DNA from 2 places in the Actinoplanes sp. NPDC000266 genome. Region 2 is predicted to be linked to the other one. Evidence: predicted binding sites of a transcription regulator. Region 2 holds the regulator's gene; the other holds the start of a gene.

Region 1 (15,728 bases), on a different contig from region 2:
CGGCGGCGTCCACACCTTGAAGCTGATCCCGTTCCGCGTCGCCGGCGGCCATTGCCCCCGCGACGGCGCCCCCATGTCCATGAGCAAGGTAGGCGGCCGCACCAGCTGGTGGTGCAGCCAGGAACAGGCCGCCTAGGGCACGCGAGCCGCGGCCAGGTTCAGCTTGTCCTTGGCCCACAGACGTGCGCGTCCGTGAGGCCGGTGCCGCGATCATGCCGATGTAGACCCGGGCGGCCCGGTTGGCCGCCACCAGATCGGCTCCTCCTGGGACTTGACGGTGAAGGTCACGCTAGTGCGTCCAGTCGGTGATGGCGGTCACCAGGTCGCCCCATAGCGGTCGCGGGCGGTCGTGGCCCATGTCGGGGACCAGCATGAGCTTGGCGCCGGGGATGAGCTCGGCCGTCCGCCGGCCGCCGCTCGGGTCGATCAGGGTGTCGTCCAGGCCATGGATGACCAGGGTCGGCACCTGCGACTTGGCCAGCTCCGCGGCTCGCGAGCCGTCCAGGATCATGGCGGCCAGCTGACGTGCGATGCCGGCCGGATAGTACGAGCGGTCATAACTGGCCGCCGCCAGCTCCCGGAGTGTCGCGGCGTCCCCGTATCGGCGTGATGCCCACACCAGCTCCCGGTCGGCGGCCGCCACGTAGCCTTCGCGGTCGGCCGGCTTCGGGGTGAACAGGACCTTTTGGGCCTCTGGCGTGGACTGGCCGACCCCGGGTTCGCCGGTCGAGGACATCATCGAGGTCAGCGTGCGGATCCGGGACGGGTGTTCGATGGCCATCCGCTGGGCGATCATGCCGCCCATCGAGGCGCCGACGACGTGCGCGCGGTCGACTCCCAGCGCGGTGAGCAGGCCCAGGCCGTCGCCGGCCATGTCCGAGAGCGTGTAGGGAGGGGCGATCGCGATGTCGCCGCTGCTGACCGCTGAGATGAACGCCGTCAGGTCGACCGGGTGATCGTCCCATTTGGTGGACAGGCCGCAGTCGCGGTTGTCGTAGCGGATCACGTAACGCCCGCGGTCGGCGAGCATCCGGCACAGATCCTCGTGCCAGGCGATCATCTGCGCCCCGAAGCCCATGACGAGCAGCACCGCCGGGTCGTGCGGGTGGCCGAAGGTCTCGTAGGCGATCCGTACGTCCGGGGAAACGCTGGCAACGGGCACCGGGTGACTCTGGCACAGTCCCGTCGCTGGTGTAATTGATTAATGATCTCCGGTGAGCCGTTGGCGTGGGGAGTCGTGGCCAACGTCAGCCGTGAGATCCTCGTTCGCCAGTCGGGCCGTAAGCGGCCGGGAACACGCCATTTCGTGCCGGGCGCGCGGGTCTGGGTGCTGGCGGTCGGGGCCGACGGGGGCGAGCAGAGATACGTCGTCGGCACCCGCCGCAACACCGGAGGACGGCGCCTCATCCGGCTGGTGATGGACACCGAATACCTCGTGAACTACCGGGTCAAGCCGATCTACAGCCCGGCGGTGTACGCCAGCATGGGGCAGCCCATGGAGTTCGGCGAGCCCCGGCCCTACGAGTCCCGGGAAGACGCGCAGGAGTCAGTCGATACCTGGAAATGGCACCGGACCCGCCGGCCTCATCTCGCTCTCACCGGGCGGGAACGCCTGATGCACAACGCCGACGAGGACTGCGAGTTCTGCGACGGGCGGGACGCCTTTCGGATCGGCGCCGCCCGGGACACCAATCCGTACGAGCGGCCCGGCCGGGAGACCCCGGGCACTGTCGATTGGTGGGGCACCTCGTACGGCATGTGGCGAGCCGGCTGGGTCATCGAGAAGAACCGCGAGCATCCGTCCCTGATCGACGACCTCGGACTCCGGCACGTCGCCCTTGCTCGCTACCGGCTGCGCCGTGAGGCCGAGAACCTGGTGCGCGACGCCGTGGGGCGGACGATCGCCGAACTGGAGGCGGACAGGATCGGGCGCGACCGCATCCAATTCGTCGCCGGGGACCGGCAGCCCCGGCCGCTGGACGGCGTCGTGCACGCCTGGATCGACGCTGACGAGCGGGTGATCCGCGCCCGGGCAGGCTGAAGGAACCGCCGGAGGCGTGAAGGCCCGTCGTCACCCGGTCAGGGTGACGACGGGCCTTATCCGTCAGGCCGCGGCGACCAGGCCGGCCGAGACCGGCTCCAGGGCCGTGGCCAGGATCTCGCGGACGTCGGCGACGATGTGCACGGTCAGCGCCTCCAGCACGTCGGCCGGCACCTCGTCCAGGTCGGGCTCGTTGCGCTGGGGCAGGTAGACCTCGGTCAGGCCGGCCCGCTGCGCGGCGAGCAGCTTCTGCTTCACGCCGCCGATCGGCAGCACCCGGCCGGTCAGCGAGACCTCGCCGGTCATGCCGACCTCGGCCCGCACGTTGCGGCCGAGCAGCAGCGAGACCAGCGCCGTGGTCATCGTGACGCCGGCCGACGGCCCGTCCTTGGGCACCGCGCCCGCGGGCACGTGCAGGTGGATCGGGTGGTCGAGCTGCTCGGGCGAGATGCCGAGCTCCTCGGCGTGCGCCCGCACGTAGGAGAGCGCGATCTGCGCCGACTCCTTCATCACGTCGCCGAGCTGGCCGGTGACCGACAGCCCGCCCTTGTCGCCGGGCAGCAGCGACGCCTCGATGTAGAGCACGTCACCGCCCATCCCGGTCACGGCCAGGCCGGTCGAGACGCCCGGGACGGCCGTCCGCTCGGACGACTCCGGGGTGAACCGGGGCCGGCCGATCAGCTCCTTGAGGTCGGCCGCGTCCACCGTGACGGGCAGCTCGCCCAGCGCGGCCTTGCGGAACGCCTTCGCGAGCAGGCGCTCGAAGGAGCGTACGCCCGCCTCTCGGGTGTAATTCGCGGCGATCTCGCGCAGCGCGTCCTCGGTGACCGTGACCTCGCCTTCGTTCAGCGCGGCCCGTGAAAGCTGCCGCGGCACCAGGAAGTCGCGGGCGATGGCGACCTTGTCGCTCTCGGTGTAGCCGTCGATCGAGATGAGCTCCATCCGGTCGAACAGCGCCTGCGGGATCGTGTCGAGCACGTTCGCGGTGGCGATGAACAGCACATCGGACAGGTCGAGGTCCAGATCGAGGTAGTGGTCGCGGAACGTGTGGTTCTGCGCCGGGTCGAGCACCTCGAGCAGGGCCGCCGCCGGGTCGCCGCGATAGTCGCTGCCGACCTTGTCGACCTCGTCGAGCAGGACGACCGGGTTCATCGAGCCGGACTCGCGGATGGCCCGCACGATGCGCCCGGGCAGCGCGCCGACGTACGTACGCCGATGTCCTCGAATTTCGGCCTCGTCGCGGACGCCGCCCAGGGCGACCCGGACGAACTTCCGGTTGAGAGTACGGGCGACCGACTCACCCAGGGAGGTCTTGCCGACTCCGGGCGGGCCGGCCAGCAGGATCACCGCGCCGGATCCGCGACCGCCGACGGTGGTCAGGCCACGGGACTCGCGACGGGCGCGGACGCCCAGGTATTCGACGATGCGGTCCTTGACCTCGTCCAGGCCGTGGTGGTCGGCGTCGAGGACGGCGCGGGCCGCGGCCAGGTCGGTGTTGTCGTCGGTGCGGACGTTCCAGGGCAGGTCGAGCACGGTGTCGAGCCAGGTGCGGATCCAGCCCGCCTCCGGGTTCTGGTCGCCGGCCCGCTCCAGCTTGCCGACCTCGCGCAGCGCGGCCTCACGAACGGAATCGGGCAGATCGGCCGCCTCGACCCGGGCGCGGTAGTCGTCGTTGCCCTCGGCCTCGTCCTCGCCGAGCTCCTTGCGGATGGCCTTGAGCTGCTCGCGGAGCAGATATTCGCGGTTGCGCTTCTCGACGTTCTCGCGCACATCGTGCTCGATCTTGTCGCTGACCTCGGACTCGGCCAGGAAGTCGCCGGTCCACTCGATCAGAAGCCGCAGCCGGGCCTCCACGTCGGGGGTCTCCAGCAGCTCACGCTTGCGGTCGTTGGTCAGATAGGGCGCCCAGCCGGCGGTGTCGGCCAGATCGCCCGGGTCGTCGATGGCGCTGACCGAGTCGATGACCTGCCACGCCTCACGGCGCTGAAGAACCGAGACGACCAGTTTCTTGTACGCCGCCGCGAGCTCACGGGCATTCTCGCTGGGCACACCGGCCGTGACCGGCTCGACCTCGACCCATAGGGCCGCGCCGGGCCCGGTCACGCCGCCGCCGATGCGGGCACGCACCCCGGTGCGCAGAACAGCGGCGGGCGTCCCACCGCGGGCCTTGCCGACCTGCTGAACAGTGGCCACCACACCATGCGAGGCGTACCGGTCCTCGAGCCGCGGAGCGATGAGCAGCTCGGACCCGGCCGAGGTGCGGGCCGCGTCCACGGCGGCCTGAGCCGGCTCGTCCAGCTCGACCGGCACAACCATGCCCGGCAGCAGAACGATGTCGTCCAGGAACAACACGGGAAGTCGCTTGCTAACCACCCGGCACCTCCGAAAAGTTGAGTATGCGGGGCTCAACCTCCGAACTTCCGAGGATCTTCCACCGTTCGCTGGGAGCGGAAATGACGTCAGTCCGATTCCCGGGGACTCAGCCGGCGAATTCGTGGACGCCGACGGCGAAGTCCCAGTGGCCCACACCATTGCCGGCGAGGCTCACCGTGACCAGACCCATCCCTTCCAGCCAGTGCGCCATCCTCAGGCCGCCGGCGTCCAGCGGGCGCAGCCCGAGGCTTTCGACGAAGGTGGCCACCGCCCTCTTGGCCTGCGCGTCGTCACCGGCGAGGAAGACGTCGGGCCGGCCCTCCTCCAGGACGTTACGGAAGATGGTGTTGAACGCCTTCACCACACGGGCGCCGGCCGGGGCCACCTTGGCCACCTCCCGCGCGATCGAGGTCTCCTCGCCGTGGGCCAGCCCGTCGAACGTGGCGTTGAAGGGGTTGCTGATGTCGACGATGACCTTGCCCGCGAGGGCGTCCCCGTACCCGGCGACGACCGGAACGACGCCGTCGGCCAACAGGGCGGCGATGACGATGTCCCCGGCCGGGACGGCGCCCCACTCCCCCGTCGTCGCGCCGCCGCCCAGAGCCTCGGCCAGGGCAGCCGCCTTGGACTGATCGCGTCCCATGACCTCGACGGAGTTGCCGCCCGCGATCGCGAGCGTGCCGATGGCGCGGGCCATGTTGCCCGTACCGATGAGGGTGATTCTGTTCATGAGGTTTGTGCTCCCGTTGTGTGGCTCAGATGGCCGTGGTGCCGCCGTCGGCGACCAGTTCGAGGCCGTTGACGTAGCTGGAGTCGTTGGAGGCGAGGAAGAGGGCGATGGTGGCGATCTCCTCGGGGCGGCCCATCTCCCCGCGCGGGATGAGGGCTTCGAAGGCGGCCTTGGTCGCCTCGTCGAACAGTTCCTCCTGCTTGGCGGTGGCGACCTGGCCCGGGGTCAGGACGTTGACCCGGATCTTGCGGTCGCGCAGTTCGTTGAGCCAGACCCGGGCCCAGGCCTGCTGGACGGCTTTGCTGCCCGCGTAGAGGCTCCAGCCCGGGAAGGCGCCGAGGGAGGCGTTGGACCCGGTCATCAGGATCGAGCCGTTGTCGTTGATCAGCGGCAGCGCCTTCTGCACGGTGAACAGGGTGCCGCGCGCGTTGAGCCAGAAGGCGCGGTGGAACTGCTCCTCGGTGATCTCGCCGAGGACGGCCGGCTCGCCCATCCCGGCGCTGGCCCACAGCACGTCGATCGAGCCCTTCTCGCGCTTGACGGTGTCGTACAGGCGGTCCAGGTCGTCCAGGTCCGACGCGTCGCCCTGGACGGCGGTGACGTTGCGGCCGATCAGTTTGACGGCGTCGTCCAGCGCCTCCTGCCGGCGGGCCTGAATGAAGACGTGCGCTCCTTCTTCGGCGAACAATTTCGCGCCGGCCAATGCCATTCCGGTGGATCCACCGGTGATGACCGCGACCTTGTTATCGAGCTTTCCCATGAATCGAGATTGCCACCGGAAGAAATCGGCGTCCAAGACCTCTTTCGACCGTGGTGATAACTTGGAGGCATCACCAGCCGGGAGGCGCCATGGATCTGGACCTGCGCAAGCTGCGCTACTTCGTCGCCGTGGCCGACCGGTTGCATTTCGGCCGGGCCGCCGACGAGCTGCACATCGCGCAGCCGGCGCTCAGCCGGCAGATCCGGGCCCTGGAGCACGACCTCGGCGCCTCGCTGTTCGCCCGCAACCGTCACGGCGTGGCGCTGACCGACGCCGGCCGGCAGCTGCTGGACGACGCCGGCCCGCTGCTGGCCTCGGCCGACGCGGTCCGCCGCCGGGTGGCCGTGGCCGCCCGCGGCAGCAGGCGGCTGGTGGTCGGTTTCCGGGCCGGCATCCCGGTCATCCCGGCCGCCCGGGTGTTCGAGGCCCGGCATCCGGACGTGGTCGTCGACATGCAGCGGATCGAAAGGGACGACCAGGCCGCGATGCTGCTCGACGGCCGCGTCGACGTCGCCTATGTGCGGCTGCCCATCGACGAGGCCGGCCTGCGCGTCACCTCGCTGTACGCCGAGCCGCGGGTGGCCGTGCTGCCCGCCGGCCACCGCCTGGCCGGCAAGGAGCAGATCACCGAGGCCGATGTGGCCGGCGAGCCGCTGGTCTGGCCGGGCGATTTGGGCACGCAGCCGACCCGGCGCCCGCATCCCAACGCCGGATATCTGGTGCGCGGGGTGGACGAGACGCTCGAGCATGTCGCGGCCGGCCGGGGCATCTCGTTCCTGGCCCGTTCGGCCACCGTTTTCTATTCACATCCGGAAATCGTTTATGTCCCCGTCTCCGATCTGGCCCTCGATCAGGTGTGCGTCGCGATATCTGCATCGAACACCTCGCCGTCGGCCGGCGATTTCCTCGTCGCGGCCCAGGAAACGGCCGAGATCACGGCGGAATGCGGAAACCGCGAGATGTGGGCGGATTGACCAACACTCGGACACCGAATTCGACAATCGGGCTGCGGGCCGCCATCACGGGGTTCAGCGGGGCGGCCTACGCCTCCGTTTTGCTGTCGACCGGCTCGGCCGGCTTCGTGGTCGGGGGTGTCGTGTCCTCGGTGGTCGGCGCGGTGGTCGGGTCCGTCGGGTCGTCGGTCGGCTCGGCCGGAGGCGTGGTCTCGTCGGGGGTGTCCGACGGGGTCGGCTCGGCCGGGGGCTTCGAGGTCTTCGGCGGGCTGCTCGGGGAGGCCGACGGCGTGGCCGACGGTTTCGTCGCCTTGGTTGTCGGCTTGGCTGCTGGGGCCTTCGTGTGGGTGGTGTTCTTCCGGCGTACGCCGGACCTGGTCGTTGTTGTCTCCTCCGTCGGCTCGGCGGTCGGTGAGGAGGACGGGGTGGGCTTCGCGGTGGGCGACGTGGTGGTCGGTGCCGGGGTGCCCTCGACGGCGGCCTCGGCCGTGCGGCCGCCGGGAGTGCCGGTGCCGTTGACCAGCTGGACGCCGACGATGCTCAGGACCACGGCGGCGGCCGCGGCCGAGGCGACGACCATGACGCGGCGGGGAGAGCGGCGCGGTGCGCGGGACGGTGACGTCACCACCGTGAGCGGCGCCGTGTGGGCCGCCGAACGGATCGGCGGGATGTGGCTGGCCGGGCGGGTCAGCGGGGTCGGGGCGAAACCACGGAAGATCTCGGCGATCTCGAGGGCCGTGGGGCGCGCCGAAGGATCCTCGGCCGTGCAGGCCTCGTAGAGCCGGATGATGTCCCGGGGCAGGCCGGAGATGCGGGGCAGGCGCGGAGCGGGACGGCCGTGACGGGTGGCCAGCACCTCGACCAGGCTGGCGCCGGGCCAGGCGCGGTCGCCCGTGAGGCACTCGAACAGGAGCAGGCCCAGCGCGTACACGTCGGCCGACGGGTAGCTCGGCTCGCCGCGCAGCTGCTCGGGGGCCAGGTGGGACGGGCTGCCCCACAGGGCGCCGCTGATGTCGATGCTGTTGTGGCCGGCCGCGATGGCGATGCCGAAATCGAGGACCTTCACGCCCTCGGAGGTGAGCATGATGTTGCGCGGGTTGACGTCGCGGTGGACCAGTTCCTGGGCGTGGGCGGCGGCCAGCGCGGACGCGGTCTCCTTGCCGATCTCGGCCGCCTGGCGCCAGCGCAGGGCGCCCGTGCGGGCGATGCGGTCGGACAGGGTCTCGCCGTCGACGAACTCCATCACCAGATAGGGCGTACGGTCGCTGCCGTCGACGACCTCGCCGTAGTCGTAGACCTGGGCGATGTTCGGGTGGCTGAGCCCGGCCGCCGTGCGGGCCTCCCGCAGGACGTCGGTCGCGGACTCGTCGAAGATCTTGATGGCGACCGGACGCTTCAGGGTCGTGTCGAAGCCGTAGTGCACCACCGAACTGCCGCCCTGGCCGAGGGCTTCCCCCAGCCGATATCTCCCCGCGAGCAATGGCACTGCGACCTCCCCATGGCCGACCCGGCGCCGATGTCGCTCCGCGCCGCAGCAGCGTGGTGACGGGTGATCAGCTCCGTGGCAGCAGCATACCCGGGAGGTATGACGGGAAACTGCGGCAGCGGTCACTGTTGGGAAACAGCGCCCCAACAGTGACCGCACCAGAAATCCGAAATCAGGGAACCAATGGATCGAATCGCGGCGGGGCGAACGTGCGGGGCACGGGCGCCGTCGACACGGCCGGGGCGGTGGCGCCCGGCTTGGGCAGGCGGCCCACCAGCGGCAGGGTCAGGGAGCTGCCGCGCAGATCGAGTTCGATGGTGGCGCCGGTCGACTGCGGGGTCGAATATTCGTTGTCGCTGGCCTGGAGGATCAGGCCCAGCACGTGGCCGGCGGGCAGGCGCTGGTCGGTGGCCTGCATCGGCACGGTCACCGTGTACCAGCGGTCCGGGCGCAGCGGCGTGGTGAACCGCAGCGACACGTGGTGGGCCGCGTCCTTCCAGCCCCGCGTCAGGATCGCGTGGTCGGCCGTGATCAGGCTGGGCGCGGTGTCGCGGTAACAGGCGTCGTCGGCCGCGGTCGCGGCGCCCCAGCACGACTCGGTGGGCAGCGTGGTGATGCCCTCGCCCCGGCCCAGATAGTTGACGCGGGTGGCGGTGCCGTAGTCGACGAGCCGGGCGGTCAGCTCGGTCGTCGGCTTGTCGACCCGCACGCGCAACGTCACCGACGGGGTGCCGGAGACGCGTACCTCCTGGGTCAGCGGGGCGGACAGGAAGGCGACCCGGCCCGGCAGCGCGGTGTTCGGGCTCGCGACGGCGGTGGCTTCATCGAGGTCGGGAGCGTCCGTCCACGTACGGACGGCTCGCCCGGGCCCACCACCCAGCGTGCCCGTCGTCCCGTCGCCGTTGCCCAGGGTGATTCTCTGCGACGTCACGCGGGCGGCCGGCCAGGTCCGCTCGCTCACCCAATTGCCGGGCGTCGTCTCGATCGACACCGCCGGCTCCCGGTCGATCCCGTTGCGCAGGCCCTGCAGATAGCGGTCGAACCACCGGTGCAGGGTGTCGACCCAGTCGGCGCGCCGCAGGTCGAAGGGGTCCACGTGACCGGCCTGGGAGAGCCACATCTTCTTGGGTACGTCGAGACGGGCCCACCACTGAGCGAACTGATCGGTCGTCACGTTGGTGTCGTTCAGCCCGTGCGCGATGAACACGCTGGCGTGCACCCTGCGCGCGTCCGGCCGGAAGTTCCGCTCGGACCAGTACGCGTTGTAGTCACCCGTCGCGTCGTCGCTGCCCTCGTCGAGCCGCTTGAGGTTGGCCGCGCAGGCTTCTTCGGGGCGCCCGTTGACGTACGAGAAAAGGTATTCGGGATAGTCCTCGACCCGCAGCACGCCGTTGTAGCGCTGGTAGTCGTACCAGCTGGAGATGGCCGAGATCGGCACGATCGTCTCCAGGCCCTCGACGCCGGTCGCGGCCACGCCGTTGGCCACCGACCCGTCCCAGGACTTGCCGATCATGCCGGTCCGGCCGTTGGTCCAGCCGGTCGCGACGGCCGGGGTCCCGTCGGCGTACGTCGCCTTGGCCCGCCCGTTCAGCCAGTCGACCACGGCCTTGGCGCTGAGCACCTCTTCGCGGCCGCCGACGTCCATGCACCCGGTGGAGCGGCCGGTGCCGGCCAGGTCGGCGGCGACGAAGGCGTAGCCGCGCGGCACGAAGTAGTTGTCGTAGTAGAGCGGCTGTTTCACGATGGTGCCGCTCGCGTCGTACTGCTTGCGCTCGCTCTCGTTGCCGCGCCCGCAGCAGGAGTAGTAGGGCGAGCCCTCGAGGATGACCGGCACCTTCAGGCGCCGGTCGGCCGTCTCGCGGGGCCGCACGATGTCGACGGCGACCTTGTCGGGGACCCCGTCCTCGTCGTTGTCCAGCGGCGTCTGCACCCAGACGCTCTCCCGGACGGCGTTCTCGTAGGAGTAGACCGGCACGGTCTCCCCGCCTCGGATGTGCGGCACGCCGCCCGCCTCGGCCGGTGCGACCGACACGATCAGGGTGGCGCCGACCCCGGCCACGACGGCCAGGGCGAGCCTTCGCTTCAAAGTTCCGGACATCGACGCATCGTAAGTCATCAATGACTTTTCGCATGTCTACAATGCGCGCCGTGGAAGACTGGGATGCGGAAATGGAACGTCGCGCGGAGGCCGATCACGAGCCCGTGCGCCCACTGGCTCTCCTGCGGGGAATCGCCGTCGTAGTGGCCTTCACGGTCGTGGCCGGTGTCATCTACTTCGACAAGAAGCAGGAGCCCAGCACCGCCGAGCGGGACGCCGCCGTGCAGCAGTTCGCGCAGATGCTCGACGGCGACAGCCCGCTTCGCGCCGACGAGCCGAACGCGCTCGATCTCGCCCCCGGCCAGACCGTCACCCTGCGCAACACGGCCACGGAGGTTCGGGTGACGCCCGGCAAGGTCACGGCCGGCGCCGGCGCGTGCACGTCCGGGCCGCTCCTGACGGTCGCCCTGACCGTGGAGGGTACGCGCGGCGCGGAGGATCTGACGCCCGCCGACTTCGCTCTCGTCGGCCCGGACGGCTCGGCCGGGCTCGCCGTCGGGCGGTGCTCCACCGGATTCGACGAGGGCGCGACCGAGCGGACCGTGGCCTTCACCGCCGTGGAACCGGGCCGCCTGACCTACGGGCCGGACCCCAATCACCCCGTCGCGGTGTGGCGCCTGACCTGACCGTCGATACTGGGTGAGGCAGAGGCTTCCCGCACCACGGAGGAACAGACATGGACGCGCCCGGTTATGTCCAGGCGACGCTGGCCAAGGCGGAGAAGGACGGCGCCCACCCGGCCGAACTGGCCGCCCTGCGCCGCCGCCTCGACCAGTTGGCCCAGCCCCGGGCCGGGCTGCTGCCCGGCGACGAGCTGGAGCCGCTCGGCGAGGTGACCGGCCTCGAGGAGCTGCCCGAGCCGCCGGCCGAGCGGGCCCGCGAGATCCTCGACCGGCTGGTCGTGGTCAAGCTCAACGGCGGGCTCGGCACCAGCATGGGCCTGACCGGCCCGAAATCGCTGCTCGAGGTCAAGCCCGGCGCCAGCTTCCTCGACGTGATCGCCACCCAGGTCACGGCCGTCCGGGAGCGGTACGGGGCCCGCCTGCCGCTGCTCCTGATGAACTCGGCCGCCACCCGCGGCCCGTCGCTGACCGCGCTCGAGCGGTACGGCGACGTCAGCGACTTCCTCCAGGGCCGCGAGCCGAAGCTGCGCGCCGACGACCACTTCCCGGTCGAGTGGCCGGCCGACCCCGAGCTGGAGTGGTGCCCGCCCGGGCACGGCGACCTGTACACGGCGCTGACCGCCTCCGGCAAGCTCGACGAGCTGCTCGACGCCGGCCTGCGCTGGTGCTTCGTGTCGAACTCCGACAACCTGGGCGCCACCGTCGACGTACGCCTGGCCGCCTGGATCGAGTCCGAGCAGATCCCGTTCGCGATGGAGGTCGTCCGGGGCACCCCGGCCGACCGCAAGGGCGGCCATCTCGCCCTGCGCGGCGACCGGGTCGTACTCCGGGAGACGGCGCAGGTCCCCGACGGCGACACCTCCTTCACCGACGTCGAGCGGTGGCGCTTCTACAACACCAACAACCTGTGGATCGACCTCGAGGCGCTGCGCCGCCTGCAGCAGGACGATCCGGGCGCGCCCGTGCTCCCGCTCATCGTCAACAACAAGACCGTCGACCCCAAGGACCCTTCGAGTACGCCCGTGGTCCAGCTCGAGACCGCGATGGGCGCCGCCATCGGCTCGATCGCCGGGGCCCGCCCGGTGCTGGTTCCCCGCACCCGCTTCGCCCCGGTCAAGACCACCAACGACCTGCTGGTGGTCCGCTCGGACGCCTACGAGCTGACCACAGACGGCCAGATGCGGCCCACATACGAGGGCTCCGGGCCGGTCGCCACCCTCGACCCCGAGTTCTTCCGCCTGGTGCCCGGCTTCGAGCAGCGCTTCCCGTCCGGCCCGCCGTCACTGCGCCGGGCCACCCGCCTCCAGGTGGACGGCGACGTCACCTTCGGCGCGAACGTGGTCGTCGAGGGCGAGGCCCACGTGACCGGCCCCACGACCGTTCCGGACGGCGAGCAGCTGCGAGACCGCTGACGTCATGACCATCGGGCCGGCGGCTTCCCACCGCCGGCCCGACGTCATTTCAGAAACCTCGGTCCTTCCCCTCACGCCAGGCGATCACATCCAGCACGCGCAGCGGCGTCACGGCCTCCGGCAGCCCCGCCGTGCCGTGGAGGTGAACCAGCCGGTCGTTCAGCGCGCGACGCTGTTCGCGCAGGGTCAGGCGGACGGGCTCCCACTGGTGCTTCTGGGTTCCGGTCACCTTCGCAACGACCCTGTCCCAGATGGGACGCAACCGCGGGCGCTTGCGGGCGATCAGCTTCGTCGCGATGGTCGTATCGATGCCCGGAATGTCACGCAGCGCCTTCTGCAGCCGCCAGCCCGCCCAGCCGTCGCCGGTGAGCGGCTCCTCCTCGTCGACGAGGTCGCGGTCAGGACCGAGTTCCGTGAGCAGCCCGCCGAACTCGGCGGCACGGTCGCGCAGGAGCACGACCGCCGCGCCCGGCTGCACCCGCACCGACAGAAGCGTGACCGCCACCAGGTCGTCGGCGGTGAACCGGTCAGCATCCGCGATCCGGGCCCCCGTGCTGTCCCAGTCGTCGAAGGCCGCACCCACCGCGGCTCCGCCGCCCGTCAGCGGGTCACCGAAGTAGCGGCGCAGCAGCGCCACGGCGGGCTGGTCGTCGGGCGTCGAGAGGGCATCGGGAACTTCCGCCTTCCAGCCCGGGTCCAGCGCATGAGACGAATGGGCGTTCTCGATGACGAAGGCCGCCCTGTCGTCGGTCGGGCGGAGCTGCCACGACGTGGACCAGTCCGACGCACGTTTGTCGTCCAGCCACACGTCGGTCCAGTCGCCGCCGGCCCGCATGGTGGTCAGAGGTCCTACAGGGTCGGCAGGGCGCCGGCCAGCAGCAGCTCGCGGCATTTGGCGCGGCGGGCCTTGCCGCTTGTCGTCACCGGGAGGGTGCCGGTCGCGACGATCAGTACCTCGGTCAGCTCGACGTCGTGTTCCAGGGCTACGGCCGTGCGGATCGCGGTCTCGATGTCGCGCCGGCGTGCTTCGTCGACCGGCTGGTCCGGGCGGACCTCGACCGCCGCGGCCAGTCTGTTCTCGTCCTCGCCGATCGCGAAGACCGCGCAGCGGCGGCCCTCCAGGGCTCGATGGCTGCGCTCGATGGTGTATTCGAGGTCCTCCGGCGGCAACAGACGGCCGTTGAGGATGATGAGGTCGGCGTAGCGCCCGACCACGAACAGCTCGCCCTCCCACAGGAAACCTAGATCGCCGGTGCGGAGGTACGGCCGGTAGTCCGGCCCGGCCAGCCGGGCGTCGAAGGCGTCGTGGCCCTGGTAGCCGAGGCCGATGCTGGGGCCGTGCACCCAGATCTCGCCGATCCGGCCCGGTGCGCATTCGGTGTGCAGGGTCGGGTCGACGATGCGTACGGTCAAACCCTCGGGACGCCCACCGCAACTGACCAGGGTTTGACCGTCGCCCGCCCGGGCGACGCCGTCCTGCAGGGAGCGGCGATCGAAGGCGACCGTGCGCGGCGGGCCTCCCTTGCGCAGCCCGGAAACGAAGACGGTGCCCTCGGCCAGGCCGTAGGCGGGTGCGAACGACTCCGGCCGGAAACCGGCCGACGCGAAGTGGGTGGTGAAGCGGCGCAGGGTTCCGGCCCGGACGGGCTCGGCGCCGTTCAGCATGATCGCCATCGAGGACAGGTCCAGCTCGGCGGCGTCGGGGGCGGACACCCGGCGTACACAAAGGTCGAAAGCGAAATTGGGTGCGGCCGTGAGATTGCCGCGGGTCTCGTCGATCGTGCGCAGCCACAGGCCGGGATCGCGCAGGAACGCCATCGGCGGGATGAGCGTGGTGGTGCCGCCGTGCCAGACCGTGAAGAGCAGCAGGGCCAGGCCCATGTCGTGGAAGTGCGGCAGCCAGGAGACGGTCCGGAAGTCGTAGACGTCGGGGGCGATCGACCGGGTGAACTCGGTGAGCATCCGCATGTTGGCCGTGTAGTTGCGGTGGCTGACCAGTACGGCCTTGGGCGTGCCGGTGGAGCCGGAGGTGTGCTGCACGACGGCCACCTCATGCCGCGCACTCTCATGCTCGTCCACCTCCCCGATCACATCGCCGGGGGTCAGGGTCACGGCCGGGGCGGCGGCGTCCGGGCTCGCCAACGGCACCGCGACCACCCCGGCGTACCAGCAGCCGAACAGCGCCGGCAGGAAGTCCGGTCCGGGCGGGAACAGCAGGCCGACCCGGTCACCGGCCGAGGTGGACTCGCGCAGCTTCGCCGCCACCGCCCGCGCCCGCCGGTCGACCTGCGCGTAGGTCAGCCCGCCACCCCCGGCGAGCCGGACGGCGATCCTGTTCCCGCGCTGGTCCGCATGGCGCCGCAGCATCTCCACCAGGTCCGTCGCGTCCTGCATCACTGTGTCTCTCCTCCGTAGCCGTGATTCCGGCCTCAGAGGATGCGCAGAGGCACTTGCCCGACACTTGAGCCGACTTGATGTTGTTACCGTCGCCCGATGGTCGAGGTCCGGGTGCTGGGCCCGGTGGAGGTCGTCACCGGTGACACGGTCGTGTCCGGCGCCGATCGGCAGCTGGCCGTCCTCGGCATGCTGGTGGCGGCCCGGGGCCGCACGGTCTCGCCGGACCGTCTGATCGACCGGCTGTGGGACGGCGAGCCTCCGCCGAGCGGAACAAATTCCCTGCAGGCGTACGTCTCCCGGCTGCGCCGCCGGCTGGAACCGGACCGGCGCCCACGGGCCGCCGCCACGATCCTGGTGAGCGAGGGCGCCGGATACGCGCTGAAGCTGGACGACGACGCGGTCGACGCGTGGGCCCTGGAACGCGACCTGGCCCGCGTGCCCACGCTGCCGCCGGCGCGGGCGCTCGCCGCGCTGGACGAACGCCTGGCCGCGTGGCGGGGAAGGCCCTACGCGCAGTTCGCCGACGAGGCCTGGGCCCGCCCGGAGGTGGCCCGGCTCGAGGACCTGCGCTGGTCGGCCCGGGAGAAGGCGGTCGAGCTCCTCCTGAAACTGGACCGGATCCCGGAGGCGGTGTCGAGGGCGACGGCGCTGACCGCCGACCAGCCGTTGCGGGGCGAGGGCTGGCGCCTGCTGGCGCGGGGTCTGTGGGCGGACGGCCGCCCCGCGGACGCCCTCGAAGCGCTGGAGCGTCACGGTTCCTACCTGGCCGAGGAGCTCGGTCTCGACCCGGAGCCGGCGATGGTCGCCCTGGAGCGGGCCATCCGCTCGGAGGCCCTCACCGGCGCCCAGGACGCG
Region 2 (15,728 bases):
GGGCGAGGACACCTCGGCCGGATTCGGTACGGAGGAACCAGCCACCCCGGAACCAGAAGCCGAACCGCCCGAAGCCGTTTCCCCGGCCGCCGCCGAAACGCCCCCCGGCGTCGACGCAGCAGCCGTCGACGGGACCGCCGGAGCGGCAGCCGCAGCGGGACCGCCAGACGCGGCCGGAGCGATGGGATGGCTGGCGGAGGCAGGCGCGGCAGCGCCAGGCGCGAACGGCTGGACGGGCGGCGGGGCCGGCGTCGTGGAAGCCGGCGCGGTAGCGCCAGGCGCGAACGGCTGGGCGGGCGCCGCGGGCGCGGAGGACGCCGTGGGCTGGGTGGGCGTCTCAGACGTCACCGGCTGGGTGGCGGTCGCGGACGGCATCGGCGGGACGGGGGCGGTCGCAGCGCCCGGCGCCGCGGATGGCGTGGTCTGGACGGTTGCGGTGGGTGGGGCCTCGGCCGGCGTGGTGGGGGCGGGTGGGGCCGGCGGGCGGGCGTAAGGGGAGTCCGGGCCGCTTCCGTCCGGTGGGGCGGTCGGGGCGGGCGCGGTGGGGTACTGCGGGTAGGGCGCGGCGGCGTACGGGCTGGAAGGGCCTGAAGCGTAAGGGGACCCGGGACCGTAGGCACCGGGGTCGTAGCCCTGGCCGTACTGCTGAGCGTAACCCGCGGTGGCCGGATGTCCCGGGTAAGGCGCGCCGTACGCGGGTGGATAGGCGCCGGGCGGGACGGAAGAAGCGGCCGGCTTGCGGAAGAAGGCGCGCGGGGCCGTCAGTATCAGGACCCCGACGACCGCGTAGCCGAGGATCTGCGCCACCGAGAGGGCGGCGTTCGTGCCGACCCAACCACCCGGGTACGCCTCGGTCAGGCGGGTGCCCAGCGAACCGGGCACCGCGTCGCCGCCTCCCTGCACCGCCACCGTCAGCGCGCTCCCGGCGCCGGCCAGGATGCCCAGGACGCAGGCCACCAGCGTGGTAATCCGCGCGGCGTTGCTGCCCCGGCGCAGGGCCAGGCCCAGGACCACGTACAAGGCGAAGATGATCACGGCCAGGGCCAGGGCCACCGCGGCGCCGAGCCAGACCACGGCCACGTAGTAGTCGAGGTCGGTGTCGCCCGTGAAGGACTGCAGCGGGCTGTCCGTGACGTCGCGGAAGCGGTCGATCGTTCCCGGCACGATGGCCAGGGTCGTGATCGCATAGATCAGGCCGATCACGGCCATCACCCAGAGCAGGACAGCGGCCACCGTCACCGTGGGCGGGCGGCCCGACGGCGAGGGTGGCGGCGCCAGGGCGATCGGCGGCGGCTGGACTGGGTATGACATCGACGACTCCCCGCGGTGATCCGTTGGCCCGAACCTACCCGCGTGGAGCGTCGAACGGTGCGGAACCCGTCCAGCGGGACGTCACGGCTTCGGCGGCTGTGTCCCGTCCGACGGCGGCTGCTCGTCCTCCGCGTCCGACGGCTTCGGCTGCGAGCCCCACGACGGCGGCGGAGCGCCCCACGACGGCTGGCTCCCGCCCGGTGATTCCTGCCCGGCCGGCGGCTGGGCGTAGGGATCGGAGGCCGGCGGCGGAGCGTACGGGTCGGAGGCCGTCGGCGGCGCCGAAGGCTCCGGGCTGGAAGGGCTGGAAGGGCTGGAAGGGCTGGAAGGGCTGGAAGGGCTGGAAGCCGGCGGCGGCGTGGACTGGCCCGGGCCCGGATAGGGCGGAAGCCCCGGAGCCGGCTGCCCCGGCTGACCCTGCGGCGCCGGATAGCCCTGAGCCGGATAACCCTGAGCCGGATAACCCTGGGCCGGATGTCCCGGCGCCGGATAGCCCTGGCTCGGCTGTCCCGGGTACGGCGGGTAGGGGTTCTGCTGCCCGTACACCGGATATTGCCCACCCGGCTGCTGACCCGGGTATGGCGGATATCCGACCGACGGATCCCAGCCCCCGGCCGGCTGCTTGCGGAAGAACTCGTTCGAGGCCGGCAGCGCCAGCAGGATCACCGTGCCCAGGACGGCCAGCAGGGCGATCACGGTCAGGGCCGTGGTCGTCGGCGTGTACCAGGACGGCAGGGCGTCGTTGAGGCGCTGGTCGAGGTCGTCGTCCTGCCACGTGGAGCCCGTGTTGCCGGCCGACTCCATCGTGCTGACCAGGGCGTTTCCACCCAGCCCGAAACCGAGGCAGCAGATCGCGATGCCGCCGATCGCCCACGTGACGATGCGGGACGGGTTCTTGCCCTTGTTGTTGAAGAAAGCCAGCGCGGCGAAGCCGATGCCGATCAGCAGGTTGACGATGCCGCCGAAGACGAAGATGCCGGTCACGACGCCTTCGGCGCCCTCGGACTCGGTGCCGGCGTAGACGTCACGGACCGCGTCGGACATGCGGCCCGACACCGAGAACGTGAGGAAGGCGCTGATCACCTGGATCGCCGCGACCAGGTAGAGCAGATAGGACGCGACCGTCACGATGACCGGGCGCGGCCGTGGTGTGGGTGCCGGGTAGCTCGGAACGGTCACAATGCCCCCAAATTCTTGATCCACTCACGGTATCGGTCGGCCGCCATATTCGCGACAGCGGCACAGAAGCCGACAACCTGTGGCAGCATCGGGCGACGATGGACGAAATATCCGTAAATAGGTCGCTCGTTCAGGGGGCGACACGGGTCGATTCCGGCCCCTACACTTCCATCCGTGGCGCCGACGTGGCAGCAGAGACCTCCCGCGACGCCCCCTGCCCGGACGAGTCGCCCGCCCCAGAAGAAGAGGGCCGAGGCAGACCGTCCTAGGGCACCTGTCCCAATACGCCGGCCGCGTGACCACACCGCGGCCGCCTCAGACCTGTTAAGGACCGGTGAGTCCCATGCCCCACGCCGACACCCTGGACGTCGTTCACCATGACGACACCCGGACCCGATTCACAGACGTGCGATATCAGCTCCACCGCGACGGCATCCGCATCTGGCCCGCCGAGGGCGGAGAGCAACTGGTCACGGACGTCCTGATGACACAGGCCTACCGGCAGCGGACGGCCACCGACTAGAAGAGAACGGCCCCGGGAAACCCCGGGGCCGTTTTTCGTCAGCCTCGCGCGACGGTCAGCCCGTCCTTGTCGGAGGCAAGGTCGACCACGACCCGGTCGCCGTCGCGGATCTCCCCCGCGAGCAGCGCCTTGGCCAGCGAGTCGCCGATCGCCGACTGCACCAGCCGCCGCAGCGGCCGCGCGCCGTAGATCGGGTCGTAGCCGTGCTCGCCCAGCCACTCCACCGCGGGCGCGGTCACGTCCAGCGTGAGCCGCCGGTCGGCCAGCCGCGTCCGGAGCCGGCTGAGCTGGATGTCGACGATCGCGGCCAGGTCGCCCTTGGTCAGCGCGTGGAAGACCACGATGTCGTCGAGCCGGTTGAGGAACTCGGGCTTGAAGTGCGCCCGTACGACCGCGAGCACCTCGTCGCGCCGCTCCTCGTCACCCATGGTGAAGTCGGCCGTCTGCGAACCCAGGTTCGACGTCAGCACCAGGATCGCGTTGCGGAAGTCGACGGTGCGGCCCTGGCCATCGGTGAGCCGCCCGTCGTCGAGCACCTGCAACAGCACGTCGAAGACGTCCGGGTGGGCCTTTTCCACTTCATCGAGCAGGACCACGCTGTACGGGCGGCGGCGCACCGCCTCGGTGAGCTGCCCACCCTCCTCATATCCGACGTAGCCGGGAGGGGCGCCGACGAGCCGGGCCACCGAGTGCTTCTCGCCGTACTCGCTCATGTCGATGCGGACCATCGCCCGCTCGTCGTCGAACAGGAACCCGGCCAGGGCCTTGGCCAGCTCGGTCTTGCCGACACCGGTCGGGCCGAGGAACAGGAAGCTGCCGGTCGGGCGGTCGGGGTCGGCGATGCCGGCCCGGGCCCGGCGCACCGCGCCCGCCACCGCGGCCACGGCCTCCTGCTGGCCGACCACCTTGTCGCGCAGCGACTCCTCCATGCGCAGGAGCTTGGCGGTCTCGCCCTCCATCATCCGGCCGGCCGGAATGCCGGTCCACGAGGAGATCACCTCGGCGATGTCGTCGGCGCCGACCTCCTCCTTGACCATCGGCGGCTCGGCGTCGGCCTCCTGCTCGTCGGCCGCGGAGGCCTTCGCGAGTTCCTGCTCCAGCGCCGGGATCTCCTGGTACTGCAGGCGGGACGCCCGCTCCCAGTCGGCGTCGCGCTGGGCGCGCTCGAGCTCGGCCTTGATCTCGTCGAGCTGCTTCTTGAGCTCGCCGACCCGGTTGAGGCCACCACGCTCGCGCTCCCACCGGGCGTTCAGCGCGGTCAGCTCCTCCTCGCGGTCGGCCAGGTCGCGCTCCAGCCGGCCGAGCCGGTCACGGGAGGCCGGGTCGGTCTCCTTCTCCAGGGCCAGCTTCTCGATGCGCATGCGGTCGACCTGCCGCTGGAGCTGGTCGAGCTCGACCGGGCGGGAGTCGATCTCCATGCGGAGGCGGGAGGCGGCCTCGTCGATCAGGTCGATGGCCTTGTCGGGCAGGAACCGGTCGCTGATGTAGCGGTCGGACAGCGAGGCCGCGGCCACCAGCGCCGCGTCGGTGATCTGCACCCGGTGGTGCGCCTCGTAGCGGCCCTTGAGCCCGCGCAGGATGCCGATCGTGTCCTCGACGGTCGGCTCACCGACCACGACGGGCTGGAAGCGCCGCTCGAGGGCCGGGTCCTTCTCGATGTGCTCGCGATATTCGTCGAGGGTGGTCGCGCCGACCATGCGCAGCTCGCCGCGGGCCAGCATCGGCTTGAGCATGTTGCCGGCGTCCATCGAGCCCTCGCCCTTGCCGGCGCCGACCACGGTGTGCAGCTCGTCGAGGAAGGTGACGACCTGGCCGTTGGAGTTGCGGATCTCCTCGAGGACGCTCTTGAGCCGCTCCTCGAACTGGCCGCGATATTGCGCGCCGGCCACCATCGCGCCGAGGTCGAGCGAGACCAGCTTCTTGTCGCGCAGCGTCTCGGGCACGTCGCCGGCCACGATGCGCTGGGCCAGGCCCTCGACGATGGCCGTCTTGCCGACGCCGGGCTCGCCGATCAGCACGGGATTGTTCTTCGTACGCCGGGAGAGCACCTGTACGACACGGCGGATCTCGGCGTCGCGTCCGATCACCGGGTCGATGCGGCCCTCGCGGGCCTGCGCGGTCAGGTCGACGCTGTATTTCTCCAGCGCCTTGTACGTGGACTCGGGATCGTTGTTGGTCACCCGCCGGTCGCCCCCGCGTACCTGCGGGAACGCGGCGACCAGGGCCTCCTCGGTGGCGCCGACGTCCTTGAGGGCGCGGCCGACGGAGCCGCCCACGCGGGCCAGGCCGGCCAGCAGGTGCTCGGTCGACACGTATTCGTCGCCCAGCGGCTGGGCGATCAGCTCGGCCTCGCCGATCGCGTTGACGAACTCACGCGACAGGCTGGGCTCGGCCGTGCTGGCGCCGCGGGCGGACGGAAGCTGCTCCAGGGCGCGGGCCGCCACCCGGCGTACATCTGCGGGGTTGGCCCCGACCGCGCGCAAGAGAACCGGCGCGGTCGAGCCGCCGGTGTCGAGAAGAGAAAGCAGCATGTGCCACGGCTCGACGGTGGCGTGACCGCGCCGTCCGGCGTCGGCGACCGCCCCCGTGATGACATCGCGGCTCTTGGTGGTGAGGCGTTCGGCGTTCATGTGCTCCCCAGAAAGAAACTTGAGCGTGAGCCACTCAACTCTAGCGCGCGCCGCAAGTGATCGTCACCACGACTCCGCCAGATCCTCCGACCACTCGTTGTAACGTTAAACAACGTGTCGAAACGCCTGCTCCCGCTCGCTCTCATCTTCGTAGCGGTCGGCATCTCGACCTCGTTCGTCGGGCCCTACCTGGCCCTGTTCCTCAGCGACGCCGTGCACGCGGGCCCGATCCGGACCACGGCCTTCCTGATCGCCGCTCCGGTCGCCGGCGTTCTCGTGTCCTGGCTGATCGGCCGGGTCTCGGACCGCCGCCCGATCCGCCGCAAGCTGCTCATCATCGCCGCGCTCGCCGGCCTGGCCGGCACGGCGCTCACCGCCTTCGTCCGCGACTACTGGCTTCTGCTCGCGCTCACCGTGACTCTCACGGCTCTGGCCGGGACGCTCTTTCCACAATCCTTCGCGTACGCCCGTCAGGTGCTCCAAACCGGCGATCCGAAGAAGGCGGCCCTCGGCATCAGCACGCTGCGCACGCTGTTCTCGGTGGCCTGGGTCGGCGGTCCGCCGCTGGCCGCGCTCGTGCTGGCCGGGCACGGCTTCGGCTGGACATACGGGCTCGCCGCGATCATGTACGCGATCACCGCCCTGATCGTGATCCGCTGGCTGCCCGAGGTGCGCAAGCCGGCCACCGGCGGCGCCGAGGATCTGCCGGACGCGATCGCCCCGGTACCGCCGCGGTCCACGCTCTTCCTGATCGTCGCCGGCTTCACCGTCGTGCAGACCGCGGGCACGCTCGCCGTGCAGGCGATGCCGCTCTACGTCAGCACCGACCTGGGCGGCTCGATCCGCTCGGCCGGCCTGATCCTCGGCCTCTGCGCGGCCCTGGAGATCCCGCTGATGCTGGGCTTCGGCGTGCTCACCACCCGGGTGGCGTCGCGGACGCTGATCCTGATCGGCGTGTGCTGTGCGATCGCGTATCACGCGGTGGCGGCCAGCGCGGGCTCGATCTGGGTGCTGGCGGCGGCCCAGCCGCTCAACGCGGCCGCCATCGCGGCGATCAGCGGGCTCGGCATCTCGTACATGCAGGACCTCATGCCGGGCCATCCGGGCCGCGCCACCACGATGATCACCAACACCTTCACGACCGGCCAGATCCTCGCGGCTCCGGCGTTCGGCCTGGCCCAGGCGTACGGCTTCCGTCTGGCGTACGCCATGAACCTCGTTCTTTGCGCCGTCGGCCTGGTCCTGTTGATCAGCGCGCGGCGTGCCGTCGTCACACCGAAGCAGGAGGCGGACACGCTGTTAACGTTGTGATCGTGCGCGTACGGGTGGAACAGACTCCTCTGCCGGGTATAGGCGTCCGACACGACCTCGTGACGTCCTCGGGGCGGACGGTCGGCGTGGTGTCGCATCGCAACGGCCGGCGCGACCTGGTGCTCTACGACGTCGACGATCCCGACGCGTGCCTGGCCTCGATCCCGCTGACCGACGACGAGGCCGAGGCCCTGGCCGACGTGCTCGGCGCCTCCCTCATGCTGGGCCAGCTCGCCGGCCTGCGCCAACAGGCGGCCGGCCTGCTCACCGAGCAGATCGGGCTGGGCGCCGGCTCGCCGTTCGTCGGCCGCAAGCTGGGTGACACCCGCGCCCGCACCCGCACCGGTGCCTCCATCGTCGCGGTCATGCGTGACCGCGAGGTGATCGCCTCACCGGGCCCGTCGTTCGTCTTCGAGCCCAACGACGTGGTCGTGACCGTCGGCACCCGCGAGGGCCTGGACGGCGTCACCGCCATCCTGGCCGGCGACGACGACGGCTAGGCGAGGGCGTGCACGACACCACGATCCTGCTCATCGAGGTAGGAGCGCTCCTCTTCGCGCTCGGGATGCTCGGCCGGCTGGGCCGCCGGATCGGCCTGTCGCCGATCCCGCTCTACCTGCTGGCCGGTCTCGCCTTCGGGCACGGCGGCCTGGTGCCGCTCTCCGCGAGCGAGGAGTTCATCGAGGTCGGCGCGGCCATCGGCGTCATCCTGCTGCTGGTCATGCTGGGCCTGGAATATTCGGCGGGCGAGCTGGTCGGCAACCTCCGCGCGGCCGCGCCCGCCGGCGTGATCGACGCGCTGCTCAACGCCCTGCCCGGCGCCGGCTTCGCCCTGCTCATGGGCTGGGACTGGCGGGCCGCGCTGGTGCTCGCGGGCATCACCTGGGTCTCGTCCTCGGGCGTGATCGCCAAGGTGCTGGGCGATCTGGGCCGGCTCGGTAACCGCGAGACCCCGGTGATCCTCTCGGTGCTGGTCATCGAGGACCTCGCCATGGCCTTCTACCTGCCCCTGGTCACGGCCGTGCTGGCCGGCGTCGGCCTGATCGGCGGGGCCAAGGCGCTCGGCGTCGCGGTCGTCACGGTGGTCGCGGTCCTGGTCGTGGCCATCCGGTACGGCAAGCAGATCAGCACCCTGATCTCGGCCCAGGACGCCGAGGCGCTGCTGCTCGGCGTGCTCGGCCTGACCCTGTTCGTGGCCGGCGTGGCCGAGGAGCTGAAGGTCTCGTCGGCGGTCGGCGCGTTCCTGGTCGGCATCGCGATCTCCGGCCCGGTCGCCCACCACGCGACGCAGATGCTGTCGCCGCTGCGCGATCTGTTCGCGGCGGTCTTCTTCGTCTTCTTCGGGCTCTCCACCGACCCGGCCGAGATCCCGCCGGTGCTGCTGCCGGCGCTCGGCCTGGCCGTGCTGACCATGGCGACCAAGGTGGTCACCGGCTATCTGGCGGCCCGGCGGGTGGGCATCGCCCTGCCCGGCCGGCTGCGGGCCGGCCTGGCCCTGATGCCGCGCGGCGAATTCTCGATCGTCATCGCCGGCCTGGCCGTGGCCTCGGGCGTCGAACCTCGGCTGGCGCCGCTCGCGACCGCCTACGTATTGATCACGGTGGTCACCGGGCCGCTTCTCGCGCGCCTGCCCGATTATCAGTGGTTCAAGAATTTTGTCCGGCGCCGTATGCACCCTCAGCAGGCCCCGGTGCTCAAAGCTACTGACTAGTATCCGATTGTGACGCCGTGACACTTCCGTAGGACATCGCTGGCGCGCTACCGTTCCGCTCCGACAACTACGTGTTATCGGGACTTTCTGGCAGGCGGCGGCGTGACAGTGCGTGAGTCGACTTTCTTCGGATTCGCCAATCCGGTCGATCCTCGGCCGGAGGAGCTTCAGGCGTGGGCATACCATCCTGACGCCGTGCCCCTGGACGCCATGCCGCCCGACTGGGACCTGCTCATCTCCGGCGACGTGCTCGCACCGGTCCTGTTCGAGCTGGCCATGGACAGGCAGTGCCCGGCCCGGCGCTTCGCCCAGCACTGCATGTACATCTACGCCGCCGACGGCGTCCGGCAGAACGCCACCGGCCAGCGCAAACGCCGCCTCAAGAAGTTCATCGAGCGGGCCGACGAGATCGGCGACGAGCCGATGCAGACGTGGGCCCACAACTGCCGCGTGCTGATGAGCCGGCCCGAGATCTTCGACTACTCCGACTGGATCGAGGGCGGCCTGGTCCGCCAGCCCCGGCGTCTGGGTCTCTACCACCGCCGATAGAAAAACGAGGCGGCCGGGGCCGCCTCGTCACTTACCTGTCGGGCGCCCGGCGCGGGCGCCAGACCACCAGAGCCGTCGAAGGTCGCTCCTGGCGGACCAGGTCGCGACGGCCGTACGGGCTCTCCATCTGGGCGATCCGGTCGTACGCCGCGGTGAGCTCCTGCTCCAACTCCTGCACCCGCTGTTGCAGGTCGCCGACGAGCTGCTCGAGCCCGATGATCCGCTTCACGCCGGCCAGGTTGACGCCGTCCTCCTGGCTGAGCCTCTGCACCTCACGCAGCAACGCGACGTCCCGCTCGCTGTATCGGCGACCGCCGCCGCCGGCCCGGCCCGGCTGCACCAGGCCGAGCCGGTCGTACTGTCGCAGCGTCTGCGGGTGCATCCCGGCCAGTCGAGCCGCGACCGAGATGATCAGAACCTTCGCGTCGGAGGACTGCTCGACCGAGATGCTGATCTCCTCATGCATGTGCCACCTCCTACAACGGGTCCTAGCTGCCCCGGCGAACCCGGGCCTCGAGCCGCTCCCGCCCGGCGGGCGGGGTCAGCTTGGCGAAGCGCTCGAGCGCGTCCCGGGCTTCCCCGGTCACCTCGCTCGGCACCTGCACATCGACGGTGACGATGAGGTCGCCCGGCGGTCCGCTCTTGCGGGCCACGCCCTTGCCCCGCGCCCTCAGCTTCCGGCCGCTCGGCGTGCCGGGCGGCACCCTCATGGTGACGGGTCCGTCCAGAGTCGGCACTCGCAGATCGGTGCCCAGAACCGCCTCGGCGATGCTGATCGGCACCGACAGCGTGAGGTCGTCACCCGTACGGCCGAAGATCTCGTCCGGCCGCACCTGGACCTGCACGTAGAGATCGCCCGCAGGTCCGCCCCGATCGCCCGGCTCGCCCCGGCCGCTGAGCCGGATGCGCTGGCCGTCGGCCACGCCCGCGGGAAAGCGGACGTTTATCGTGCGGGCCTTGGTGACCCCGCCCGTGCCCCGGCACTCCGGGCACTTCTCGTCGACGATCGTGCCCGCGCCCTGACACTCGCGGCACGGCTCGGAGAAGCTGAACGATCCCTGGTTGCGCGAGATCAGGCCGCTGCCCGCGCACTGCGGACAGGTCCGCGGTGACGTGCCCGGCTTGGCCCCGCTGCCATGACAGGTGTCGCACTCGCCCGCCGAGCGCAGCGTCAACGGCAACGTCGTGCCGCGGACCGCCTGGGCGAACTCGAGCGTCACCTCGGTCTCGACATCACGGCCGCGTCGCGGCCCTCGTCGGGCGGCGCCACCACCAGGCCCACCGCCCGAGAATATCGAGCTGAATATGTCCGAGAAGCCGGCGCCGCCGAACCGGCGGTCACCCGCGGCGCCGCCACCGGCCGCGCCCGCGTTGCTGAACCCGCCGAACAGGTCGGACGGGTCGAACTGACCGCCGCCGCCGGAACGGGCGCCCCGGCGGAAGGCGCCGGAGCCGAACAGCGAGCGCATCTCGTCGTACTCTTTGCGCTTCTTGTCGTCCGAGAGCACGTCGTACGCCTCGGAAGCGGCCTTGAACTTCTCCTCCGCCTCCTTGTTACCGGGGTTGCGGTCGGGATGCAGGTCCCGGGCGAGCTTCCGGTAGGCCTTCTTGATCTCGTCGGTCGGAGCGGACTTGGGCACGCCGAGAACGGCATAGAAGTCCTTTTCGAGCCAGTCCTTCGAGCTCATCCCGCCTCCCCCCTCCTACGGGCAGGTCCCGCCCACCGCGGCGCGGTGGGCGGGACGAACATCTGAGAGATCACTCCGGGTCGGCCACCGCGACCAGAGCCGGCCGCAGCAGCCGCTCGCCGAGCGTGTAGCCCCGGCGCATGACCTCGACACAGGTCGGCTCCGTGACGTCCGGAGACGTCAGGTGCGCGACCGCCTCGTGACGGTTGGGGTCGAACGAGTCGCCCTTCTCGCCGAACGGCGCCAGACCGAGCTTGCCGGTCACCGCGATCAGCGACTCGGCCACCGAGGCGAACGGGCCGACCAGGTCGCCGTGTTCACGGGCCCGGTCGATGTCGTCCAGCACCGGCAGCAGAGCCGTCAGCACCGTGCCGGTGGTCTGCTCGGCCGCCGCGCCCCGGTCGCGGTCGACCCGCTTGCGGTAGTTGGCGTACTCCGCGGTCACGCGCTGCAGGTCGTGGGTCCGCTCCTCCAGGTCGTTCCGCAGGGCCTCCAGCTCGGCGCCGAGACCGGGCTTGGTCTCCTCCGGCTCGGCGGCCGCGGCCGCCGGCTCCGGAGTCACCTCGGCGTCGTCGGCGCGGTGGGCGCCGACCGAGGCCGAGCCCTTCGCCGATTTGTCGCCCTTCGGATCGATCTTGCGGCGGTCCCGGATGACGACCCGCTCGGTCGCCTGACCGTCGTTCTCGTCGTCCGTGCCAGTCACTTCTTGTCGTCCTCCACGATCTCGGCGTCCACGACGTCGTCGGCGCCGCCCGCGGAGGGGCCGGCCGAACCGGTCGTGGCGCCACCCGGAGCGGCACCCGGGGCGCCCTGCGGGTCGCCCGCGGCGCCGGCGCCGGCGGCGGCCTGAGCGGCGTCACCCTGCGAGTAGAGCGCCGAGCCGGCCTCCTGGGAGACCTGCGAGAGACGCTCGTGAGCGGCCTTGATCTTCTCGATGTCGGTGCCGCCCAGCGCGCCGCGGAGCTCGCCCAGCGCCTCGCCGATCTTGGTCTTGCTGTCCTCGGGCAGCTTGTCGCCGCTCTCGGCCAGGAACTTCTCGGTCTGCCACTGGAGCTGCTCGGCCAGGTTGCGGGCCTCGGCGTCCTCGCGGCGCTTCTTGTCGTCGTCCGCGTGGTCCTGAGCGTCGCGCATCATCCGCTCGATGTCGTCCTTCGGCAGCGCGGAGCCGCCGGTGATCGTCATCTTCTGCTCCTTGCCCGTGCCCAGGTCCTTGGCGGACACGTGCACGATGCCGTTCGCGTCGATGTCGAAGGAGACCTCGATCTGCGGTACGCCACGCGGAGCCGGCGCGATGCCGCTGAGCTCGAAGGTGCCGAGCTTCTTGTTGTACGCGGCCATCTCGCGCTCGCCCTGGAAGACCTGGATCAGCACGGACGGCTGGTTGTCCTCGGCCGTCGTGTAGACCTCGGAGCGGTGCGCCGGGATGGTGGTGTTGCGCTCCACCAGCTTGTGCATGATGCCGCCCTTGGTCTCGATGCCCAGCGAGAGCGGGGTGACATCGAGCAGCAGGACGTCCTTGACCTCGCCCTTGAGCACACCGGCCTGGAGGGCGGCGCCGACGGCGACGACCTCGTCCGGGTTGACGCCCTTGTTGGGGTCCTTGCCGGTCATGCTCTTGACCAGCTCGGCCACGGCCGGCATGCGGGTGGAGCCGCCGACCAGGATGACGTGGTCGATGTCGGAGAGCTTGACGTCGGCGTCCTTGATGGCCGACTCGAACGGGCCCTTGCAGCGGTCGAGCAGGTCCTGCGTCATGCGCTGGAACTCGGAACGCGACAGCGACATGTCCAGGTGGAGCGGACCGTCGGGGCCGGCCGTGATGTACGGCAGGTTGATGCTGGTGGTGGTGGCGGCGGACAGCTCGATCTTCGCCTTCTCGGCGGCCTCGCGCAGACGCTGGAGGGCCATCTTGTCCGAGCCGAGGTCGATGCCGTGCTCACCGCGGAACGTCTTGACCAGGTGGTCGATGATCCGCTGGTCCCAGTCGTCGCCGCCCAGGTGGTTGTCACCGGAGGTCGACTTCACCTCGATGACGCCGTCGCCCAGCTCGAGCAGGGAGACGTCGAAGGTGCCGCCGCCGAGGTCGAAGACCAGGACGGTCTGCTCCTTGGAGCCCTTGTCGAGCCCGTACGCCAGAGCGGCGGCGGTGGGCTCGTTGACGATCCGCAGGACGTTGAGGCCGGCGATCTCGCCCGCCTCCTTGGTGGCCTGGCGCTGCGCGTCGTTGAAGTAGGCCGGCACGGTGATGACCGCGTCGGTGACCGTCTCACCGAGGTACGCCTCGGAGTCGCGCTTCAGCTTCATCAGGACCCGCGCCGAGATCTCCTGCGGGGTGTACTTCTTGCCGTCGATGTCGATCGACCAGTTGGTGCCGACCTCCCGCTTGACCGAACGGATGGTCCGGTCGGGGTTGGTCACCGCCTGGCGCTTGGCGACCTCACCCACGAGCACCTCGCCGTTGCGGGCGAAGGCGACGATGGACGGGGTCGTCCGGGAGCCCTCCGCGTTGGCGATGACGGTGGGCTCGCCTCCTTCCAGAACGCTGACGCAGGAGTTCGTGGTGCCGAGGTCGATGCCGACCGCACGTGCCATGGTGTTCCTCGCTTCTTACAGAGCTCGGTTCGTTTACAAGTTGAGTGGAACCGACTCAATGATGCCACGGGCGCGCCCAACGTCAAATCGAAGTTGAGTCTGAGGGGCGCAAGTACGATGCTGCCACAGCCGCTCCAGCACTTCGGTAGATACCTGTCCGGTCACGGCATACCGGTACCTGTTGTTCTGTCTGCATAGATCGGGCACTCTTTACCCGTGACGACGCACGGTGAGGCGGTCGGTCCGTCGGCCCTGTCCGCCGTGCCCGGCGCCACGCTCCCATCCTCGAGCTCGGCGACAGACGCGCAGGCCAGCGCAGTCGACCAGGCCAACGCAGTTTCCGCCGATGCCGCGGACCACTCTGATCGTACGGAAGCCGTCGTGTCCCGTCAGCCACATCCGGAACCCGCCGAGGACCCGGCGCCTCCCGCGGCACCGGCGTCTGCCGCGGCCTCGACGTCTCCTGAGGCCCCAACGTCTCCTGCGGCCCCGACGTCTCCCGCGGCCCCAGCGTCTCCCGCGGCCCCGACGTCTCCCGCGGCCGACGAACCGCCGGCCGCCGAGCTGCCGCCGGCCGTGGCGAAGCTCGCGAAGGCCCTGGGCCGGTTGCGGGCCGCGATCGGCGCCGCCGCGTACCCCCTGATCATGCCGTCGGCCGACGACGCGAAGCGGGTCGGCGCGGCCCTCGTGGCCCAGCTCGACGACTATTTGCTCCCCCGGCTCACCCGGCTCGACGCGCCGCTGCTGGTGGTCGTCGGCGGCTCCACCGGCGCCGGCAAGTCGACGCTGGTCAACAGCATCGTCCGGGCCCCGGTCAGCGCGGCCGGCGTGCTGCGGCCGACCACCCGCTCCCCGGTGCTCGTGAGCAACCCCGGCGACCAGCCCTGGTTCCAGCAGGGCCAGCTGCTCCCCGGCCTGGTGCGCACCCGCGAGTCGAGCACCGACGCGCGCACCCTCCAGCTCGTCTCGGCCCCCGGCCTCGGCGCCGGCCTGGCCTTCCTCGACGCCCCCGACATCGACTCGGTCGTCGACCTCAACCGCAAGCTCGCCGCGCAGCTGCTGGCGGCGGCCGACCTGTGGCTGTTCGTCACCACGGCCGCGCGCTACGCCGACGCCGTGCCCTGGGAACTGCTGACCACCGCCCGCCTGCGCGGCACGGTGATCGCCCTGGTCCTCGACCGGGTGCCGCCCGAGGCAGCCGGCGAGGTCGCCACACATCTGAGCGACATGCTGTCCGTACGCGACCTGGGCGGCGCCCCGCTCTTCGTGCTGCCCGAGACGAGGCTCGACGGCCAGGGCCTGATCCCCGAAGACGTGATCAGGCCTCTGCACGACTGGTTCGGCCAGCTCGCGGCCGACGCCAACGCCCGCGGCGCGGTGGTGCGCCAGACGCTGGACGGCGCGCTGACCGCGCTCGGCCCGGCCGTCGAGGGCCTGGCCGAGGCGGCCGAGGAGCAGACCCGGGCGGCCAAGGCGCTCAACGACCGGGTCGACGCGGCCTATCGCAACGCCCGGCAGACGATGGCCGACGGCCTGCGCGACGGCCGGCTGCTGCGCGGCGAGGTGCTGGCCCGCTGGCAGGAGTTCGTCGGCACCGGCGAGTTCCTCAAGACGCTCGAGAACAAGGTCGGGCAGCTGCGCGACAAGCTCGTCTCGGCGCTCACCGGCCGCCCGCTGCCCGGGCGCAACCTCCAGGCCGCGCTCGAGTCCCAGCTGGTCACCCTGCTGCGGGGGATCGCGGCCGACGCCGCCGAGCAGGCGTACGCGGCCTGGCAGGCCCATCCGGCCGGTGCCGCCCTGCTCGAGCCCGGCCTCCAGCGCACGTCGGCCGACCTGCCCGAGAGGGCCGAGCGGCTGGTCCGCGACTGGCAGGAGTGGGTGCTCGGCCTGGTCCGCACCGAGGGCGCGGAGAAGAGGGTGGTCGCGCGCGGCGCGGCGTACGCGGTTAACGGCGCCGGCCTGGCCGTGATGATCGCAGTCTTCACCACCACCGCCTTCATTCCCACCGGGCTCGAGCTGGCCAGCGGCGCCGCCACCACGGTGGCCGCGCAGAAGGTGCTCGAGGCGATCTTCGGTGACCAGGCCATCCGTACGCTCGCCACGCAGGCCCGTGAAGACCTGATGATCCGCGTCGGTGAGCTGCTCGACCAGGAGGCGGCCCGCTTCAGCGACCGGCTCACCGAGGCCGGGCTGTCCTCCGAACCGGGCGCGGAGCTTCGCTCGGCGGCCGCCGA

What was found. The regulator HspR, encoded in region 2, represses chaperone genes until heat shock. The targets are predictions, from matches to a motif close to TTGAGTNNNNNNNACTCAA.
Region 1: a site for HspR is predicted at 4,432-4,450, ahead of lon (endopeptidase La). Genes of this name have one in related genera too.

Annotation. Positions count from the first base shown of each region.
Region 1 is NZ_JBIAZI010000001.1:536,252-551,979, reverse strand. Features, by position in the region: gene ACFY36_RS02170 (Fpg/Nei family DNA glycosylase) at 1-136, shown strand, start outside; gene ACFY36_RS02165 (alpha/beta fold hydrolase) at 290-1,162, opposite strand; gene ACFY36_RS02160 (hypothetical protein) at 1,205-2,041, shown strand; gene lon (endopeptidase La) at 2,105-4,357, opposite strand; gene ACFY36_RS02150 (NADPH-dependent F420 reductase) at 4,521-5,144, opposite strand; gene ACFY36_RS02145 (SDR family NAD(P)-dependent oxidoreductase) at 5,170-5,904, opposite strand; gene ACFY36_RS02140 (LysR family transcriptional regulator) at 5,994-6,878, shown strand; gene ACFY36_RS02135 (serine/threonine-protein kinase) at 6,946-8,343, opposite strand; gene ACFY36_RS02130 (Xaa-Pro dipeptidyl-peptidase) at 8,516-10,441, opposite strand; gene ACFY36_RS02125 (hypothetical protein) at 10,492-11,067, shown strand; gene ACFY36_RS02120 (UTP--glucose-1-phosphate uridylyltransferase) at 11,118-12,476, shown strand; gene ACFY36_RS02115 (DUF6308 family protein) at 12,526-13,311, opposite strand; gene ACFY36_RS02110 (fatty acyl-AMP ligase) at 13,326-14,870, opposite strand; gene ACFY36_RS02105 (AfsR/SARP family transcriptional regulator) at 14,970-15,728, shown strand, end outside.
Region 2 is NZ_JBIAZI010000018.1:56,493-72,220, forward strand. Features, by position in the region: gene ACFY36_RS47210 (hypothetical protein) at 1-1,311, opposite strand, end outside; gene ACFY36_RS47215 (hypothetical protein) at 1,393-2,490, opposite strand; gene ACFY36_RS47220 (hypothetical protein) at 2,834-3,013, shown strand; gene clpB (ATP-dependent chaperone ClpB) at 3,052-5,643, opposite strand; gene ACFY36_RS47230 (sugar efflux transporter) at 5,758-6,954, shown strand; gene ACFY36_RS47235 (cation:proton antiporter regulatory subunit) at 6,957-7,454, shown strand; gene ACFY36_RS47240 (cation:proton antiporter) at 7,463-8,665, shown strand; gene ACFY36_RS47245 (hypothetical protein) at 8,768-9,214, shown strand; gene ACFY36_RS47250 (heat shock protein transcriptional repressor HspR) at 9,246-9,680, opposite strand; gene dnaJ (molecular chaperone DnaJ) at 9,703-10,902, opposite strand; gene grpE (nucleotide exchange factor GrpE) at 10,973-11,605, opposite strand; gene dnaK (molecular chaperone DnaK) at 11,602-13,494, opposite strand; gene ACFY36_RS47270 (GTPase domain-containing protein) at 14,071-15,728, shown strand, end outside.